DNA from 4 places in the Ruegeria sp. CF4 genome. Region 1 is predicted to be linked to each of the others. Evidence: riboswitches for the same ligand, from Rfam matches in the RefSeq annotation. Region 1 holds a riboswitch; each other region holds the start of a gene.
What was found. Region 1 has a riboswitch for cobalamin ahead of ACR0NF_RS12420 (DUF1636 family protein). Riboswitches for the same ligand answer to the same signal wherever they lie in the genome.
Positions count from the first base shown of each region.

Region 2: linked by a shared signal. The riboswitch ahead of ACR0NF_RS15455 (hypothetical protein) and the one ahead of ACR0NF_RS12420 (DUF1636 family protein) in region 1 are both predicted to bind cobalamin.
Region 3: linked by a shared signal. The riboswitch ahead of ACR0NF_RS06650 (energy-coupling factor ABC transporter permease) and the one ahead of ACR0NF_RS12420 (DUF1636 family protein) in region 1 are both predicted to bind cobalamin.
Region 4: linked by a shared signal. The riboswitch ahead of ACR0NF_RS01670 (DUF1636 family protein) and the one ahead of ACR0NF_RS12420 (DUF1636 family protein) in region 1 are both predicted to bind cobalamin.

Region 1 is NZ_JBQFRJ010000005.1:3,979-8,697, forward strand. Features, by position in the region: gene ACR0NF_RS12405 (ExbD/TolR family protein) at 4-330, opposite strand; gene ACR0NF_RS12410 (MotA/TolQ/ExbB proton channel family protein) at 362-1,018, opposite strand; gene ACR0NF_RS12415 (hypothetical protein) at 1,015-1,449, opposite strand; cobalamin riboswitch at 1,617-1,820, shown strand; gene ACR0NF_RS12420 (DUF1636 family protein) at 1,923-2,279, shown strand; gene ACR0NF_RS12425 (ABC transporter ATP-binding protein) at 2,276-3,061, shown strand; gene ACR0NF_RS12430 (ABC transporter substrate-binding protein) at 3,078-4,025, shown strand; gene ACR0NF_RS12435 (FecCD family ABC transporter permease) at 4,027-4,719, shown strand, end outside.
Region 2 is NZ_JBQFRJ010000007.1:125,840-130,558, reverse strand. Features, by position in the region: gene rsgA (ribosome small subunit-dependent GTPase A) at 1-828, shown strand, start outside; gene ACR0NF_RS15460 (alpha/beta hydrolase family protein) at 846-1,703, opposite strand; cobalamin riboswitch at 1,826-2,049, shown strand; gene ACR0NF_RS15455 (hypothetical protein) at 2,138-2,545, shown strand; gene ACR0NF_RS15450 (protein-tyrosine phosphatase family protein) at 2,550-3,053, opposite strand; gene ACR0NF_RS15445 (DNA polymerase III subunit gamma/tau) at 3,223-4,719, shown strand, end outside.
Region 3 is NZ_JBQFRJ010000002.1:1,137-5,855, forward strand. Features, by position in the region: gene ilvD (dihydroxy-acid dehydratase) at 1-831, opposite strand, end outside; gene ACR0NF_RS06640 (helix-turn-helix domain-containing protein) at 939-1,502, shown strand; gene ACR0NF_RS06645 (CBU_0592 family membrane protein) at 1,499-1,768, shown strand; gene ACR0NF_RS06650 (energy-coupling factor ABC transporter permease) at 1,786-2,463, opposite strand; cobalamin riboswitch at 2,519-2,730, opposite strand; gene sseA (3-mercaptopyruvate sulfurtransferase) at 2,872-3,726, shown strand; gene ACR0NF_RS06660 (amino acid aminotransferase) at 3,726-4,719, shown strand, end outside.
Region 4 is NZ_JBQFRJ010000001.1:345,852-350,570, forward strand. Features, by position in the region: gene cobN (cobaltochelatase subunit CobN) at 1-313, opposite strand, end outside; gene cobW (cobalamin biosynthesis protein CobW) at 318-1,373, opposite strand; gene ACR0NF_RS01670 (DUF1636 family protein) at 1,370-1,750, opposite strand; cobalamin riboswitch at 1,836-2,041, opposite strand; gene ACR0NF_RS01675 (NAD(P)-dependent oxidoreductase) at 2,073-3,143, shown strand; gene ACR0NF_RS01680 (DeoR/GlpR family DNA-binding transcription regulator) at 3,267-4,064, shown strand; tRNA gene ACR0NF_RS01685 (tRNA-Glu) at 4,128-4,202, opposite strand; tRNA gene ACR0NF_RS01690 (tRNA-Glu) at 4,224-4,298, opposite strand; gene recJ (single-stranded-DNA-specific exonuclease RecJ) at 4,408-4,719, opposite strand, start outside.

The sequences.
Region 1 (4,719 bases):
GGCTCACTCCAGCACCAGAACGCTGAGCCCCTCGCGCCCGCGCAGCCGAACCAACAGATCCGTCAGGCGTTGGGCCGTGACATCGGTATCGAGGCTGACGAGCACCTGCCCGGTTTCGATCTCGGTCGCGAGATCGTCCAAGGTTATCGCCGTGCCGTTCAACACAAGACGTTCCGCACCGAGCTGTAGAAAGACCCGCTCAGACGGTTCGCTGGTTTGCGCGGTTCCGCCAGTCGTGCTGCTCAGCTCGATCTCGCCGAATTTTGAGAAGGTCGAGGTCAGCATGAAGAACAGCAAAAGCAGAAAGATCACATCGATGAGTGGCGTCATCGACAGGGTCCGCCGGACAAATGGCGCCCGGTTACGCATGTTCCGGCACGGCTGAAATGGCCTCGGCCTCTTTGGCGAGCTGACCTGGTACCAACACGGTCCGCAGTGCTTTGTCTGCAAAGACCCGCTCGCGCGCGGTGCGGCTTTCGAACCATGACAGAACCATTGAGGTCGGCATCGCAACCGCCAGCCCCACGGCGGTGGTGATCAGCGCCACCCAGATGCCACCCGCAAGCAGCGACGGGTCAATGGAGCTGCCTGCCTGTTGCAGGCTTTGGAACGCTTCGATCATACCCAGAACGGTCCCGAACAGCCCCAGCAAAGGCGCGAGTTGGGCAACGGTGTCAAGAAGGCGAAAACCGCGCTCCAGCCCTGCCAGGGCCAATCCGGCTTCAGCATCCAGACGATCATCGAGACCGGGTAGATCGGGCGCATCCATGGCTGCACCGACCAATGGGGCCAGATAACTGTGGCTTTTCGCCAATCGCGCGCGTGCAGTCTGATGATCCCCGGCATCCCATGCCGTCAGGGCCTGGGACAGCACCCGATGTCGTCCAACTCCGGTCACGGTGAATTGCCACAGTTTGTAAAGCGTGACGGCCAGAGCCAGCACTGACATCACGATCAGAATGGCCACCACTGGCCCGCCCAGAGCCACGATCTGGCGCAATGCTTCAAGCGCGTTCATCCCAAAAGCTCCACATCTATCCGGCTGGTAAGGTTCAGTCCTGTTGCACAGATATCGCTTTCTGAGCCGTCGACAACGCAGCTGTTTGCGCCATTGATCAGAACGCGCCCGATCGAGTCGCAGTTGAGATCGGGCAGGCCGAACTGACGCACGCGCGGACGGTCTGCCGGCAGATCCCGAAAATCGAACAGAGAAAGCGTAACGACACGGCCCGAGCTGTCGAAAATGACGGTCTCAAAAGCTGCCTTCTCGATATCGCTTCCGGTTTCGTTCTGAACCAGAAAGGTCAAGCGGCAGGCGCCGTTCACCTTTTGCACGGTATTGAGCTCCAGCAACAGTTCCGAGGGGTTGTCGTCAGCAGATTGCGCCAGCGCCGAATTTGTTGATGAAATTGCCAGCACAGCTACCAGAGCGAGGCGGTGATACGGCATGAGCGGGCTCCTGATTGTTTAGCGCTGAGGGTTTGTCCCGCGCATCTTTGCAGGGGTTGATCCCTCTTATCCAATCCAACCGAGACGTGAAAGAGCGGGTGGCGCGATTGTGTCCGGCCGACCGGTAACGCGTGATAACTTTCGTATTGACGCATTCATCGATCTCAGGCACTGAATCCGGTGATGGTTCCCAAGGGTGCGCCCGTGGGATGAAAAGGGAATACGGTGCGGTCTACACTGGCCAAACCCGTAACTGCCCCCGCAACTGTAAGCGGCGAGCGAAGCCAAACAGCCACTGGCCCCAAGGGTCGGGAAGGATGGCCAAGCACCGACCCGCGAGTCAGGAGACCTGCCATCAGTTGTTCAACCAAGCCGGGGCGGGGCGTCCTGGAAGGAGGCTTTGATGGCACGTGATACACGTGTTTCTGTAATCAGCACCTTCGCACTGCGTTTGGGCAGAGGCGGAGGGTTATATGCCTGGCGCACCTGATCATTTTGTTCTGATCTGTTCGACCTGTGCGGCCGCGCAATCAGTGGATGGAGTGCATGATACGCTTCAATCGAAGCTGCCCGAGCATTTTGCGATCCGGGCTGTCGATTGCATGGCAGGATGCGCGCATCCCGTGACCGTAGGCTTTCAAGCGGTCGGCAAGGCGCAGTATCTATTTGGTGATATCCAGACATTGATTGACGTCGAAGCCCTGGCCGAGTTTGCCCATCAATATCAACAGAGCCCGGATGGCTGGACCAAGGCCAGCGAGCGTCCGCGTGCCCTTTACACCAAAACCTTGTCTCGCATGCCCCCGATCAGTCAGGAGGTTTCGATATGACCGTCCAGCCGTTTCTGGTGGCTTCGGATCTCGAATATTATGCCTTGAATGGGGACATACTGCTGCAAGGCGTATCCTTTGAGCTGTCCGAAGGGTCAATACTGGCAATCGCGGGCCCCAACGGTGCAGGTAAAACCACACTGCTGAATTTGCTGTGTGGGGCGGAAGGGCTGGCACTAGGGGATGTTTTGCTCAAGGGGCGCAGCCTCAAGCAACTCTCGGCAAAAGAGCGTGCTCGGATGATCGCGGTGGTCAGTCAGCAAGAGATGCCTGACGGGCGCTTGTCGCTGCGGGATTATGTGGCGCTCGGACAGATTCCGATCCGCGCGGACCGATCTGCAGGTGAACACGCGCAGGAACTCAGCCGTATATTGGAGATTACGGGCCTTGGCGCGCTGGCTGACAAGAAGATGGCCCAACTGTCGGGTGGTGAGCGTCAGCGCGCGCATATCGCTCGGGCGCTGGCACAGAACCCGACTTTGCTGTTTCTTGACGAGCCGACCAATCATTTGGATCCCGATGCGAAGGGGCGGATGCTGTCTCTGGTCGCTGATCTGGGTATTACTGTCGTCATGATCGTGCATGATTTGGTCATGATCCCTGAATTCGCCACCCACGTTGCTCTGATGAAATCCACGCGCCTGACCGGGTTTGGTTCGGTCGACGAGGTACTGACATCGGAACGTGTGCGCGAAACCTTCGGTGTCGATTACCTGCGCTTTCATCACGAAGGCCGCATGATCCCCGTTCTGGACATCCGAAGAACAACGCTTTCCACATAAACTCAGGAGACTATCAATGAAGCAAATCTGGTCCGTGGCGCTGGTCACTGCCATGGCAAGCGGCGCCGCTGCGCAAGAGGTGACGGTTGACAATTGCGGTGAGCCGCTTGTCTTTGATGCCGCGCCAGAACGTCTGGTCGTGCATGATATGAATATGACCGACATGGCCTTTGCGCTGGGTCTGCAGGACAAGATCGTCGGTCTGACCGGCATCACCGGATGGTATAAGACCAGCCCCGAGTTCGACACGCTGCGCGGCGATATCCCTGAACTCGCGCCGAAATACCCGACTGTCGAAAATCTTGTTGCGGTCGAACCTGACCTGTTCTTTGCCGGTTGGTATTACGGTATGAAGCCGGGCGGAGATGTGACCCCCGGCACACTGGAGCCATTCGGCATCAGGACTATGATCCTGACCGAAAGCTGCGTCCATCTGGACAAGGATCGCCCCGAAGCCAGCATGAACCTGCTGTTCGACGATGTTTTGCGTCTGGGCAAGGTCATGCATGTCGAGGACAAGGCCGAAGCGCTTGTGTCGGGCTGGAAAGACGAGTTGACAGCAATCGAAGCTCGGACCGCTGATCTGGCCAAACCACGCGTGTTCCTGTTGGACGGCCCTGCTGATGCGCCCTTTACGGCGGGTAAGTTCGCCATTCCTGACGCCATGATCGCAGCGGCTGGAGGAGAAAGCGTTACGCACGACATGGATACAAGCTGGGGCCGTACCTCTTGGGAAGCGGTTGCCGCAGCCAACCCTGAATTTCTGGTGCTACTGGATTATCAGACCGGCAATGGCGCGGCAGATACCTTCAAGTTCCTGCAGGAACACCCTGTGATGTCGCAGACAGATGCCGTCAAGAACGAACGCTGGATCGGCCTGCGCTATGAAGAGCTCACTCCGGGACCGGCGAATATTGCTGCGATCTCGAAAATGGCCAAGGCCATGCATCCGGATCTCAACTGATATGGGCCGATTGGGCCTGATACTCTTGCTGGGGGCGGTCGTTCTGGCTGCCCTTTTGCTGATCTCGACTATCTATGGAACCACCTCGATTCCGATCACGGACACATTCGAGGCGATCCTTCTGGGCACCGGCCTGACCGGAGGAGAGATGTCTCCGATGCATCGGATCGTCTTCGACCTGCGCCTGCCACGCGCATTGTTTGCAGCGGTGATCGGCGCGGGCCTGGGTATCGTTGGCGTCGTACTGCAGACCACCACACGCAACGATCTGGCGGATCCATTTCTGTTTGGCCTGTCTTCAGGTGCTGCAGCGGGGGCCGTATTCGTCATCACTGTAACCGGAGATATTCTGGGCTTCTGGACGTTGCCATTGGCTGCGTTCTGCGGAGGGTTGGTGGCGTCGGGTATCGTGCTCGCGCTGGTGCATGGGCTGCGGACAAGCGCGCCCGAAAAGCTGATACTGGCCGGGCTGGCGGTGTCTTTCCTGTTCTCTGCCATTACAAACTATCTGATCTTCGCGGGCGATAGTCGTGCCGCACACTCAGTGATTTTCTGGATGCTAGGCGGGTTGGGCCTCGCTCGTTGGGAGACTTTTCCGCTTGTCTGCGCGGGCTTGATACTGATCCTGAGCTACTCACTCTACCGCAGTCGCTGGCTGGATGCTTTGCTGACAGGAGATCTGACCGCAACCACT
Region 2 (4,719 bases), on a different contig from region 1:
AATGATAGACGCGTGCACCACCTGCTGGACCGGCGCAGCCTGCTGCAGCGTCGCGCTGCGGGCACAGGTGCTTCGGCACAATTAATCGCCGCGAATGTCGATGTGTTGTTCATCGTCAGCTCATGCAATGCCGATTTCAGTCTGCCCCGGCTGGAACGCTATCTGGCGCTTGCGCATCAGGCCGGGTGTTATCCGGTGATCGTGCTGACCAAGGCCGACAATTCCGATGCACCCGAGACCTTTGTGAAAAAGGCGCAAGCCATCGATCCGTTTCTGACTGTGTTGGCGATCAATGCACTGGACCCGGCTGCGATCGAACAGGTTCTTTCGTGGTGCCCAAAGGGTCAGACCGGTGCGCTGCTGGGCTCATCCGGAGTGGGTAAAACCACGCTGGCCAATGGCATGACCGGGCAGGAAAAAGCCACGGCGGGCATTCGCGAGGATGACGCACGGGGCCGGCACACCACGACCGCGCGCGCGTTACATCAGATGCGCAATGGTGGCTGGCTGATCGATACGCCCGGCATGCGGGCGCTGCGTTTGCTGGATGCACAGGACGGAGTCGATGAGGTCTTCTCGGACCTCACGGAGCTGAGCCTGAATTGCCGTTTCTCGGATTGCCAGCACGAAACCGAGCCCGGCTGTGCGGTTCAGGTCGCGGTCCAAAGCGGCACGCTTGACCCGTCCCGGCTGGAGCGTTGGCGTAAGTTGCGGCGCGAGGATCAGCGCAACTCGGAAACCATCGCTCAATCCCGCGCGCGGGACAAAGCGTTCGGCAAGATGGTGCGTAGTGTCACGCAGCAGAAAAAGTCGCGCAAGAAGCTGTGAGGCAACGTCCCGTCTGGTCAGTCGATCAGGCGGGGCCAAACCGCTGCGTTTCGTCGGGCGAACGCTCCGATATGTCCAACTTTTGGCAAACCAAATTCCTGCGGCGACAACAGGTGACGATGGGCATTTGAGCCGTAAAGATCGGCCAGCCGCCACACGGCTGCGGGTGGTACCATCTCATCATCTTCAAAGGCGAACAGATCAACACGCCCGCCTGCGGTGGACCAACGGGCCTGAGGCAGCGTCTCTCCGATCTCGGGCAGATAGCTGTCGGGAGCCGTGCACCACTTGCGCCATTGCCAATAGATCAACGCGGGCAGATCCTCACCAAAACCGACCGCCTTGCCCGGCAGATATCCCAGAGCACGGACCAACAACGGCACATGGCCATACCAGAACAACGCAGCCAGCGCGCGGTAAGGCCACGGGTGATCTTTGAGCGTCACTAGACCTGAACAGACGCAGATCATCCGATCTATCTGTTCGATATCCGATTGCACCGGCCCAAGCATCGCACCAAGCGAGTGGCCAATACTCCATAGCTTGGCACCCGGAAACCGCCGCCGCATCTCGGCCCGTGCAGCAGGGATATCGACCAGCGCCCAGTCTGCCATTGTCACGGTCGAGGCCTTCTGCGGCCCGGTCAGCGAGTGACCAAAATCCCGATAATCGTAGGTCAGGCAGGCCATCCCGCGCTCAGCTGCCAGCCAACGCGCAAAATGCTGATAATAGTCTCGTGGCACGCCTGTGGCACTGTTAATGACCACAACCGTTTCCGGATCGGTCGCAGGCAGATACAAGCGGGCGGACAGCATCGCGGACCCGGCGGGAAACCGGAACTCCTCGGTCATCACGGTTTGCCGCGCGTCCAACATCTGATCCTCATGCGTTATCTGAACCGATCAGTTCACTCGATCGCGTTCGAGTCAAGGTTGACGTGGCTGGACCAAAGGTAAGCTTGTGGCATTCAATCCGCTTGACTCGGGAAGTGCGCAACCGCTAGCGATGTGGTGATGGTTCCCGCGCCCTCGTTCGAGGCCGGGATGAAAAGGGAACACGGTGCGGCCCTGCCCGGTAATATCCGGAACGGACCAAATCCGCGACTGCCCCCGCAACTGTAAGCGGAGAGCAATGCCGTAGCGCCACTGGCCTTGAGGGCTGGGAAGGTCGGCAAAGCGATGACCCGCAAGTCAGGAGACCTGCCATCGGAACCGAAACTGAAACTCGGGCGGGGTGTCCGGGCAGGTCCAGACTGCACTGTGCTGTCCCACCTGTTTCACACCCTCAGCCCACGCGCGGAGGGCGCATCATGATATGGAAAACCGGAACCCACCAGTTCTCGGCAACAATTTGCCAAAGGACGGGGAAAACCTGTCCGGCTTTGGCGCGAATCGCACGGGCGCTGGCCACCTCGATGGCGGAATCAGCCCCTGCGGCGACTACAGAATTCGAGATTCAGGGCAGTAGCGAACTGGCGCATTGTTCGGACGGGTGCACCGCCCGTTTTCGCGCGCGCGCCGACGAAATCAGAGTGTTCTGCGGCGCTGGATCAGACGAAGCGATAGAGCATCTGGACAGCTACGCAGACCTTTTGTTCGGCACCGAGACCGAAGCACTGTCGACAAATATCTTGTCGAACCCGCCATGCGCGATGCTCGAAGTGTTGACGCTTGCCCAGACTACGTCGGTGCAACCCGAATACCGACCGTCTGCCTGACAAGTCAGCCCACAGCCAGAATACCGGCGGGCGCGATCGCCCATTCCATCTGCTCGTCGGTTTCAACAGCGCAGGGGCGCAACGCGCGCAGCCTTTGCAACGCTGCATCCGGATGCTCGCCGCATTCTATCATCAAACGCAGTACAGCCATACCAGATCGACCACATCCGCCCTTGCAGTGAATCAAAATGCGTCCGCCACCGGACAGCGCATGACGCACTGCGGCACTGACTTCGACCCAACGTTCGTCCACCTCGGGTGATGGCGTGCCATAGTCCTCGACCGGCAGATGAACCCATCGGCAGGCACGGTTCCGGACGTCGATACCGAAGTCTCTGGCGCCATCGAGTATCATCTCGACCTCGGTTGCCATTGAAAGGATCAGGCCGGGCTTCCAATCGGCCACGGCATCCAGATCGCCTTGATAATCGCCACCCCGACCCGGCATCGATGTCAGCGCGAGCGTTCCTCCGCCAACCTGAAGTGCATGGATAATCATCTGAGACATTCTACGTTCCCCCCGAAACGTTAATCAGAAGATCTTTCTACTGGTCTTCAAGTGTCTGATCTTAACCGCCCCGTCTCGCATTCCAAAACGAAAATCATCCGGTCGGGCGGTGGACGCGGACGGCGGCGGCCTCTACGCTGCGGCGGAACTCGAATCCGCGAAAGCAGACATGACCGACACGCCCAGCCCCGCCTACCAGGTGCTTGCCCGAAAATACCGCCCGGAAACCTTCGCCGATCTGGTTGGCCAGGACGCCATGGTGCGCACGCTGAAAAACGCGTTCGAGGCCGACCGCATCGCGCAGGCCTTCATCATGACCGGCATCCGCGGCACCGGTAAAACCACCACCGCCCGGATTATCGCCAAGGGCATGAATTGCATCGGCCCAGATGGCGAAGGCAAACCCACCACCGAACCTTGCGGCCAGTGTGAACATTGCGTGGCCATCATGGAGGGCCGCCATGTCGACGTGATGGAGATGGACGCCGCCAGCCGTACTGGCGTGAATGATATTCGCGAGATCATCGACAGTGTCCGATATCGCGCCGCCTCGGCCCGCTACAAGATCTACATCATCGACGAGGTTCACATGCTCTCGACCAGCGCCTTCAACGCGCTGCTCAAGACGCTTGAGGAACCGCCCGAGCATGTGAAGTTCATCTTTGCCACCACCGAGATCCGCAAGGTTCCGGTCACGGTGCTTTCTCGCTGTCAGCGCTTCGATCTTCGCCGGATCGAGCCCGAAGATATGATCGGCCTGCTACGCAAGATCGCAGATGCCGAAAGCGCGCAAATCGCCGAAGATGCGCTGGCGCTGATCACGCGCGCCGCCGAGGGCTCTGCCCGCGACGCGACCTCGTTGCTGGATCAGGCGATCAGCCATGGCGCAGGCGAAACCAGCGCCGATCAGGTGCGCGCGATGCTGGGCTTGGCGGATCGTGGCAGGGTACTCGACCTGATTGATATGATCCTGCGCGGCGACGCTGCCGGTGCCCTGACCGAGCTCAGCGCCCAATATGCCGAAGGGGCAGACCCGCTGGCCGTTCTGCGTGATCTTGCCGAGATTACCCATTGGGTCTCGGTGGTGAAGATCACGCCAGACGCCGCCGAAGACCCTACCGTCTCGCCCGATGAGCGCGCCCGGGGCCAGCAGATGGCAGATGCCCTGCCGATGCGCGTGTTGACCCGCATGTGGCAGATGCTGCTGAAGGCACTCGAAGAGGTTGCCGCCGCGCCCAACGCGATGATGGCCGCCGAAATGGCCGTGATCCGCCTCACTCATGTGGCCGACCTGCCCAGCCCTGAGGAGTTGATAAAACGCCTTCAGGATGCGCCCATGCCTCCTCCAAACGGAGGGCCGGGAGGCGGCTTGCCGGCAGCCACGCAGAGCAACGTCTCAACCCCCGTTGCGACGCAAACGACCTATGCGGCAACGCGCAACCCAGCTGGCGCGCCCTCGGCAGCGTTGGCCCAGGACGTGGCGAACGCTCTGGCCCGCTACCCTACTTTCGACCATGTGGCCGAACTGATCCGGATCAATCGGGACGTCAAGCTTCTGGTCGAAGTTGAAAACGGTGTACGTCTGGTCTCCTATCAGCCGGGTCGGATCGAGTTTACTCCCGCCCCCCATGCGCCCGCGGACCTTGCCCCTCGGCTCGGATCAGCT
Region 3 (4,719 bases), on a different contig from region 1:
GCCCATAGCGATGTCGAGGCTCATGGCGTTCTCAAAGGCCTCGAACGTAGCGATCTCGCGTGGCAGGAAGCCTTTTTCGTCCAGATCATAGTGCCGCTTGGTGATCTCGACGATCCGGCGACCGGCCTCAAGGAACAGCTCTTTGCGGTCCGCGTGTGTGGCAAGGGTCGAGCCGTTGCCCGGCAGTGCCAGACCCAGCGCCTCGGCCAGACAGTTCATCGAGTTGGCAGTGAACATGCCCGAACACGAGCCGCAGGTGGGGCAGGCGTTTTCCTCGATATGCTGAACCTGTTCGTCGGTGAAGCGGTCGTCAGCAGCGGCTACCATCGCATCCACAAGGTCGATTTTCTTGGCGTCCAGATCGGCGATATCGATCTTGCCCGCTTCCATCGGACCACCCGAGACGAAGATGGCCGGGATGTTCAGGCGCATGGCCGCCATCAACATGCCGGGGGTGATCTTGTCGCAGTTCGAGATACAGACCATCGCGTCGGCGCAATGCGCGTTGACCATGTATTCCACCGAATCCGCGATCACCTCACGCGAGGGCAGCGAATACAGCATCCCGTCATGGCCCATGGCGATGCCATCATCGACCGCGATGGTGTTGAACTCTTTCGCGACACCGCCGGCTGCCTCGACCTCGCGCGCGACCATCTGGCCGAGGTCCTTCAAGTGGACGTGACCGGGCACAAACTGGGTGAACGAGTTTACGATAGCGATGATCGGTTTGCCGAAATCATCGTCGCCCATACCGGTGGCGCGCCACAAACCGCGGGCACCGGCCATGTTGCGGCCATGGGTAGAGGTTCTGGATCGGTACAATGGCATGATGCTGTTTCCCTTTTGCCTCGGGTTGCATGTCTTGGGGTTCGTACGTTATAGCGCACGTATCACATGTGCGCTATAACGTACAAGAGGATTCGGAAGTTGATGATATGGCACCGGACGACATAACGCTGAAATTACGGGACGTGCGGACGGCGTCCGGGCTGAGCCTGTCGAAGGTGGCTGAAATGACCGGGGTCAGCAAAGCCATGCTGGGCCAGATAGAGCGCGGCGAATCCAGCCCCACCATCGCGACCTTGTGGAAAATCGCCAAAGGCTTCCAGCTACCACTCAGCGCGCTGATCGATACGGCGCTGGGCGACCCGTCTGTTTTCCAGACCGTGACCTTCCCCGGGACCATAGAGGTCAAGATCGTCTTTCCCTTCGACCCCGCCCTAGGGGCCGAGACATTTCACGTCAGCTTGCATCCGAACCAAAGCCACGAATCCCCCGCCCATGCCGCTGGTGTGACCGAGGAGGTGTTTGTTCTTTCAGGTACGCTCGAGATTCTACGCGATCGGGAATGGGTATCTTTGCAGGCCGGACAGGGCTTGCGCTTTGCCGCTGATATCCCCCATGGATACCGCGCGGGTGCAGAGGGTGCCGCATTCCTGAACATGCACCACTACGCCCAGCACAACGAGTATTCTGAAAACGGCAAGGCCCATTCATGACTGCAGTTCTCGACAGCCTCACCATCGTCGACGCTATTGGCTCGTTTGGGGCTTTGATCGTGGTCGCGGCCTATTTTGCGACACAGATGCGGATGATGAACTCTGACGATCTCGCGTTTCCGGTGGTGAACCTCTTGGGGTCGGTTCTGATCGTCTATTCGCTGCTCGAGAATTTCAATCTGGCGTCGATGCTGATCGAGGGGTTCTGGATTCTGATCAGCATGATCGGGATCATTCAGCATTTCAGGTTGCGCCGCGCAAAGTAGTGCGCGGCGCGGGATGTTTAGGCTGCGCTGAGAAGACGTGGCGTGAACAGGCCGAGCTTGTTCAGACCCTTCATGGATTTCGCAGCCGCAAGAACGGCAAGATCGGCCAGGGGCTCAATCAGGATAACCATCATGTAAGCTCCGCCAAAGCTGGCCACGGCGGCGATGTTTTCGGCACCGAAACCCTGACCGTAGAACGCCCAGAAGGCCACCCATAGTACGACACCACCCTGATAGGCGGTCGACAGCGCAAGTGCCTGAGAATACTTGAGGTCAACATAGGCCGTATTCGGCGCAATGACGCGGTTTGCCAACGCCTGCAGGGCAAACAGAGGCACCAGCAACGTCGTCATGTTCATTCCGAACTGGGGCAGATCGAAGGGTGCCAAGAAAAACCCTTGAACAAAGAGGCCCAGGATCAGACCAATCGCAGCCGGGGCGGCACCGAACAAAAGAAACAGTGTCGAGCCCAGAATAAAGTGCACCTCTGACACTCCCACCGGGAAATGAGGCAGAACTTCAAAGAATGTGAAAACAAGGCCGGTTGTCAGGGCAGACCGCACTGCAAGGCTTGCAACACCACTGTTTTTGACGCTCTCCCACGCCAGCTTCAGACTATAAAGCCCTGCCCCGGCCGCGGTGGCATAGCTCAGGACAAGTTTGGCGCCGTTAACGACGCCCGGTTCGATATGCATAGTTTGTTCTCCTTACCGTCACACCCGACGGTAGAAACGTGTTGAAATTGGGCGGATGCCCGGTTTGTGCATGGCAGGTCTCCTGACTCGCGGATTAGGATCGATCCCGGCCTTCCCAACCGATCATTTCGGTCAGTGGCCCTGATGGGGCGATACTCCGCTTACAGTTGCGGGGGCAGTTCCGGAATTGACAGGATTTGTCGCACCGGATTCCCTTTTCATCCCTCTGGGGAAACCCCATTGGGAACCATGTCGCACAGATTTCTGCCACAGAATGCTGCCTGTCAAGCACGCCAAGCATGTGGTTGGAAAAAAACGTTCCCCGCGCGGGTTCTGAGCTGCGGCGTGACTTGAACGTTTGGCCGTGCCCATATAGGGAAAATCCAAGCTCGCTCAGGGGAGGCTTTGATGCAGGACGATCCGAAAACTCTCGTATCCACAGACTGGCTGGCCGCGCATCTCAAGGACCCGGATCTGCGGATTTTGGACGGGTCCTGGTATCTGCCCGCGCAGAACCGCGATGCGAAGGCCGAGTATGATGCAGGCCATATCCCCGGTGCGCGGTTCTTTGACATTGATGACATTGCCGATCACCGTTCGGACCTGCCGCATATGGCACCTCCGGTCGAGAAATTCATGTCCCGCCTGCGGGCGATGGGGGTGGGCGACGGCCATCAGGTCGTGGTCTATGACGGGGCTGGGCTGATGTCTGCCGCACGCGTCTGGTGGCTGTTCCGTTTGATGGGTCAGGACAATATTGCCGTTCTGGATGGGGGGCTGCCGAAATGGCAGGCCGAAGGTCGCGAGATCGAGGACCTGCCGCCCGTCGTTCGCGATCGCCATATGACCGTTCGCGTACAAAACCATCTGGTGCGTGACGTGACGCAGGTTTCAGCTGCGGCCAAGCTGAACGATCATGAGATCATCGATGCGCGCTCAACTGACCGCTTTGCCGGAACAGCGCCAGAACCACGCGAAGGTTTGCGCTCGGGTCATATTCCGGGCTCTCACAATGTGCCCTTTGGTACGCTGCTGAATGCAAATGGCACCATGAAGTCGCCCGAAGAGTGCCGCGCCATATTCGAGGCCGCAGGCGTAGATCTGTCGAAACCCGCAATCACATCCTGCGGCTCGGGCGTCACGGCTGCGATCCTCAGCCTTGCGCTTGAGCGCATGGGTAAAAAAGATCATTCGCTTTATGACGGCTCCTGGGCTGAATGGGGTGCCTTCCCAACCCTGCCCGTCGCAACCGGAGAGAACTGATGTTCGAGAACCTCAAGCCACAGCCAGCCGACAAGATTCTGGCGCTGATGCAGATATATCGCGATGACCCGCGCGATCAGAAAATTGACCTGGGGGTTGGCGTTTATAAAAACGCTGAGGGCATCACCCCGGTCATGCGCGCCGTGAAAGCGGCTGAAAAGCGCATTCTGGAAGAGCAGGAGACCAAGGCCTATACCGGTTTGGCCGGTGACCCAGCCTATGCCGATGCCATGATCGGTCTGATTTTGGGTACATCGGTCCCGCGCGCCAACATCGCCGCCGTGGCGACGCCGGGCGGCACCGGTGCTTGCCGTCAGGCGTTTGAGATGATCCGCATGGCCAATCCGTCGGCCCGTGTTTTTGTGTCTAACCCGACTTGGCCGAACCATCTGTCGATCCTGAATTATCTGGGAATCGAGACGGTCCAGTATCGTTATTTCGACGGTGAAACCCGCGGCGTCGATTTCGACGGCATGATCGAGGACCTGAAAACCGCCAATGCGGGCGATGTGGTTCTGCTGCACGGCTGCTGTCACAACCCGACCGGAGCCAACCTGAACATGGTGCAGTGGCAGGAGGTCGTGAACCTGATCAACGAGCGAGGCCTCGTAGCGATGATCGATATCGCCTATCAGGGCTTCGGCGACGGCCTTGAAGAGGATGCGCAGGCGACCCGTCTGGTTGCCTCATCGGTCAAGCGTTGCCTGATCGCGGCGTCCTGCTCGAAGAACTTCGGCGTCTACCGCGAACGGACCGGTCTGCTGATGGCGATCAGCGACGATGCGGCGCAAACGGCTCTGAACCAATCGACACTGGCTTTCCTGAACCGTCAGAACTACTCGTTTCCGCCAGATCATGGTGCGCGCGTGGTAACGACGATCCTGAATGATGACGCGCTGCGCGCCGACTGGGCCGCCGAGCTGGAAGAGGTCCGCTTGTCCATGCTGGGTCTGCGTCAGCAACTGGCTGACGAATTGCAACGTCTCAGCGGGT
Region 4 (4,719 bases), on a different contig from region 1:
CCAGAACCTGCTGCAAGCCGTACGCCCAATAGGGCACTCCACCGATCAGACGGATCAGTATGCCCTTGGCCCCCTCCAACGTCTGTTCGACATAGGTGTCGACGGACAGAGGGTGTTTCAGCGCCGTCAGATTGGCCAGCCGCATCGTCGGCATCCGCCCGTCGGGTCCGCCTCCACGGTGCCATCCCGCCGCGAAAGCGCCGAGGTCGCTGTCGGAAAAGGACAGCACCACCAAATCCGCCGGGCTTTGGCCCAGATCGGTCGGGGTTTCCGTTTCCTCTAACCCGTGGCTTTCGCGGAAGACGACGTGCATGGCTTTACTCGGCTGCCTCGGTCACACCCACGAGGATATCGCGGATTTCGGCCTCTTTGATATCGTCATGCTCGGCAATGACGACTAGACGCGAGCGGCGCTCCTCGCCGGGTTCCCAAGGGCGGTCATACTGATGGCGCACGCGCGCACCGACGGCCTGAACCAGCAGGCGCATGGGCTTGCCTTGAACGGCGGCATAGCCTTTGACGCGCAGGATGTTCAGTTCTTTGGCCAGACGTTCGATTTTCGTCACCAGATCGAGCGGATCGCTCTGTTCGGGCAACTCGACGATGATGCTTTCGAAATCGTCATGTTCGTGATCGTGATGGCCGTCGTGATGCGATGGGCGTGCGTCCATGTCATCCTCGGCGGCGGCTTCCAGACCCAACACGACGCGGACGTCAACGACGCCCTCGGCCACTTCAACAACGGGCAGGGGGCGCGGGGCCTCTGCAGCGATGACCTCTTTGGCCTTGGCGACACCTTCGGGACCGGCCAGATCAGGCTTGGTCAGCAGGATGATATCGGCGCAGGAAATCTGATCTTCGAACACTTCGGACAGCGGCGTTTCATGATCAATCGAGTCATCGGCCATGCGCTGGGCATCCACCGCCTCGACATTCGGGGCAAAGCGACCGGCAGCGACCGCCTCGGCATCGGCCAGCGCGATGACACCATCGACGGTGATTTTCGAACGGATATCAGGCCAGTCGAAGGCCTTTAGCAGCGGTTTCGGCAGCGCCAGACCGCTGGTTTCGATCAGGATGTGATCAGGGCGCGGCTCCAGCGCCATCAGCACTTCGATGGTCGGGATGAAATCGTCCGCCACGGTGCAGCAGATGCAGCCATTGGCCAGTTCCATGATGTTTTCCGCCGGGCAATCGGGGATCGCGCAGGATTTCAGGATATCGCCATCAACGCCAACATCGCCGAATTCATTGACCACAACGGCCAGACGCTTGCCCTGCGGGTTCTGCATCAGGTGGCGCACCAGCGTTGTCTTGCCCGAGCCCAGAAAGCCGGTGATCACAGTGACGGGAAGTTTCTCAAGGTTGCTCATTTCAGGGCTCCAATCGGGGGAATGCGGGCTGCGCAGTTCTTGCGGAAATGTTCGGGGCGCTCGCGCCATTTGACCAGACCATCCTCGGTCGCGAGGTATTTGGTGGCACCCTCCACGATCATGTCGACGTGGTCGGTTTCGTTGAGGTGTTCATACACGAAGGTCCAGCGATCCGGCCCCCCGCGCAAGACGATGGAACAGCCCTCATCGCAGTTCGACAAGCATTCCACGGCTTTCAAGGTGATCCCTTCGGGCAGATCGGCCTGCTCAAGCGCCTTGTGCAGAAGTGCACCGGGGCGCTGCGCATCATCTTCGACAGGCAGCCCGCGACGGCAGGTGGTGCAAACCAGCAGCTCGACCGGAGCGGTCTCGGTCATGTCTCTCATCCCCCCAAATCCTCTTCGTGGGGGACGGGGTTTCATGCGGGTCGCTTTTGACCCGACACCGGAACACCCCGTCCGGTTTAAATCTCGGGCGTTGGCAGGTCTCCCGGCTTGCGGATGTCAGAGGCGGGCCTCTGTCGGATGTCCCGCCTTCCCGGCCTTGCGGCCAGTGGCTTGGGCACCCTCTCCGTTCACGGTCGCGGGGGCGGCTGCGTTTGACGGAAAACCCGCTGACGCATTCCCTTTTCATCTGCGCACGCAGACACCAACGAAAGGGACATGCGGCACGCTTGGGCTGCTTGTCAAGCGAGTCGCGATGATCAGCGAAGAAGCAGGTAAAAAGCGACCTGTCGAGGTCGCTGGGCGGCATGATCCATCTGTGGTGACGTGTTGGCATGGATCACAAGACGCGAACAGGAGGATGCGGCGCATGAAAGTAGGGTTTATCGGGCTGGGAAATGTTGGGGGCAAGCTCTCGGGATCGCTGCTGCGTAACGGAATCGATTTGACGGTTCATGACCTGAACCCGGATCAGGTGACCCGATTTGTCACCGAGGGTGCCAAAGCCGCTGAAAGTCCGGCGCAGTTGATGCGTGATTGCGACGCGGTGATCACTTGCTTGCCTTCACCCGCCGCCTCGGACGCCGTGATGCAAGAGATGTTGCCCGAGGTCGGCCCCGGCAAAATCTGGATGGAGATGTCGACCACCGATGAGGCTGAGGTCAAACGCCTTGGTGCCATGGTCATCGAACAAGGCGGCGCAGCGGTGGATTGTCCGGTTTCAGGCGGATGTCACCGGGCTGCGACGGGCAATATCTCGATCTTCGCTGGCTGTGACCGCGAAACGTTCGAGCGTATTATGCCCTTCCTGACGACCATGGGGCGGCGCATTCTGCACACAGGTGAACTGGGGTCGGCCTCGGTGCTGAAAGTGCTGACCAACTATCTGGCCACCGCTAACCTGATCACCTGCGCCGAGGCTTTGGTGACCGCCAAAGCAGCTGGAATGGATCTTGGAACCACCTATGAGGCGATCAAGATTTCGTCGGGCACCTCGTTCGTGCACGAAACCGAAAGCCAGGTCATCTTGAACGGTTCACGCGATATCTCGTTCACCATGGACCTGGTGAAAAAGGATATCGGCCTGTTTCAGGAGGTTGCCGACCGCGCCGGTGTCCCCCTTGAGGTGAATCCGGTGATGATCAAGATATTCGAAGACGGCATCGCACGCTACGGCGAGCGCGAGTTGTCCCCGAACATCATCAAACGCCTCGAAGATGCGACCGGACTTGAGATTCAAGCACCGGGCTTTCCACCCGAAATGCTGGATGATGAACCCGAAGAGCCCGGCTATGAGGTCATTCCGCAAAACCGCGCTGCGCCGTAAGCCTGTCTGTTGTCATTGAGCCAAACCAAGTCGGCCGCTTGCAGCGGTCGGCCTGTTTCGGGTTGATCACTGACCGCATTCCGTGTCTTTGTTTGGGTAAATTTGGGAAATACGGAGCGTCCAGTGAAAACCCGCAGCCCGCACACCCATCGTGAGCTTGAACTTCTGGATGTTCTCCGTCGTCTGGGCGGGACAGCCCGAAACTCGGAACTGGCCAAAACACTAGGGGTCTCTGAAGAAACCGTGCGGCGCACGATCAAGTCGCTCTCAGCCTCGGGCGCGGTCGAACGTGTGCATGGCGGCGCTTATCTCGCCGGCACCCAAGGCGACCCCAGTTTTTTTCGCCGTATAGCGCAACACTCTGAAGAAAAGCGGTTGATCGCGGGGCATGTGGCGAGCCTGATACGGGACGGGATGACCGTCTTTCTGGATGTCGGCTCGACCACCGCTTATGTGGCCGAAGAGCTGCGGCAGTCGGGAAACCTGACCGTCGTGACCAACTCGATCGGGGTGGGGCAGACCCTGGCCGGAACCAATGGCAATCGTGTGCATTTGCTTGGGGGCGAACTGCAAAGCGATGAGCGCGGCGCATTCGGTCACGTCACGCATCGGCAGGTACAGCGTTATGCGTTTGACATCGCAGTGCTCAGCATCGATGCGATTTCGGCACGTCGAGGTTTCTTGTACCACAGTTCAGTTGAGGCAGACCTTGCGACTGTTGTCGCCAGCAACACCGACCGACTGTTTGTGGCTGCGGCGCATTTTAAGTTTGGTGAAACCGCGCCTTATGTCGGACCCGAGCCGCGTATGATCGATCTACTGGTCACGGACCAAGCACCTACCGGGGATGTTGCCAAGGCATTGAAGCAATGGGGTATTCGGATCGAGATTGCAGAAACCAATCACCGGCAAGCTGGCTAGTCGTTGCGCTTAAGCGTAGCCACAATCATTCAATCAGAGATCACGATGAGTGGATTGGAAAAATGGCAGCCCGTAGGGGAATCGAACCCCTCTTTCCAGGTTGAAAACCTGGCGTCCTAACCGATAGACGAACGGGCCACTTGGTCCAGACAAGCAAAGTGGCAGCCCGTAGGGGAATCGAACCCCTCTTTCCAGGTTGAAAACCTGGCGTCCTAACCGATAGACGAACGGGCCACGCTGGCTTGTGGAGGGCCTTTTACGGTTTACCTTCCCCCCCCGCAAGACGAAAAACGCAAGCCTGCGAAACTTTTTTGACCGTTTTCGAGGTGCGTTGAAACAGGTGTCAGACGGCCTCTGCCGCGTCTTCCAGCCGCAGCTGTACGCTCTGTCGGCCACCCCAGGTATTCACCTCAAGCCGACCCGCAAAATGGAACCGAGCGCCGCCGTGATTGGAAAGGCGATCCCCCAACGGACCCTCGAATGCGCCAAAGGCGATAGCGTCCAGCCCACCGGACATGCCGTCGGACAGGGACAGTTTCAGATGTGTCTCACCTACGCGTTTGGCAAAGCGCACCTGCAGGTCGGGCAGGGCATAGCGCGGGGCAGGAGCCGCAGCCCCGAATGGTCCTGCTTTTTCAATCTGTTCGATCAGATC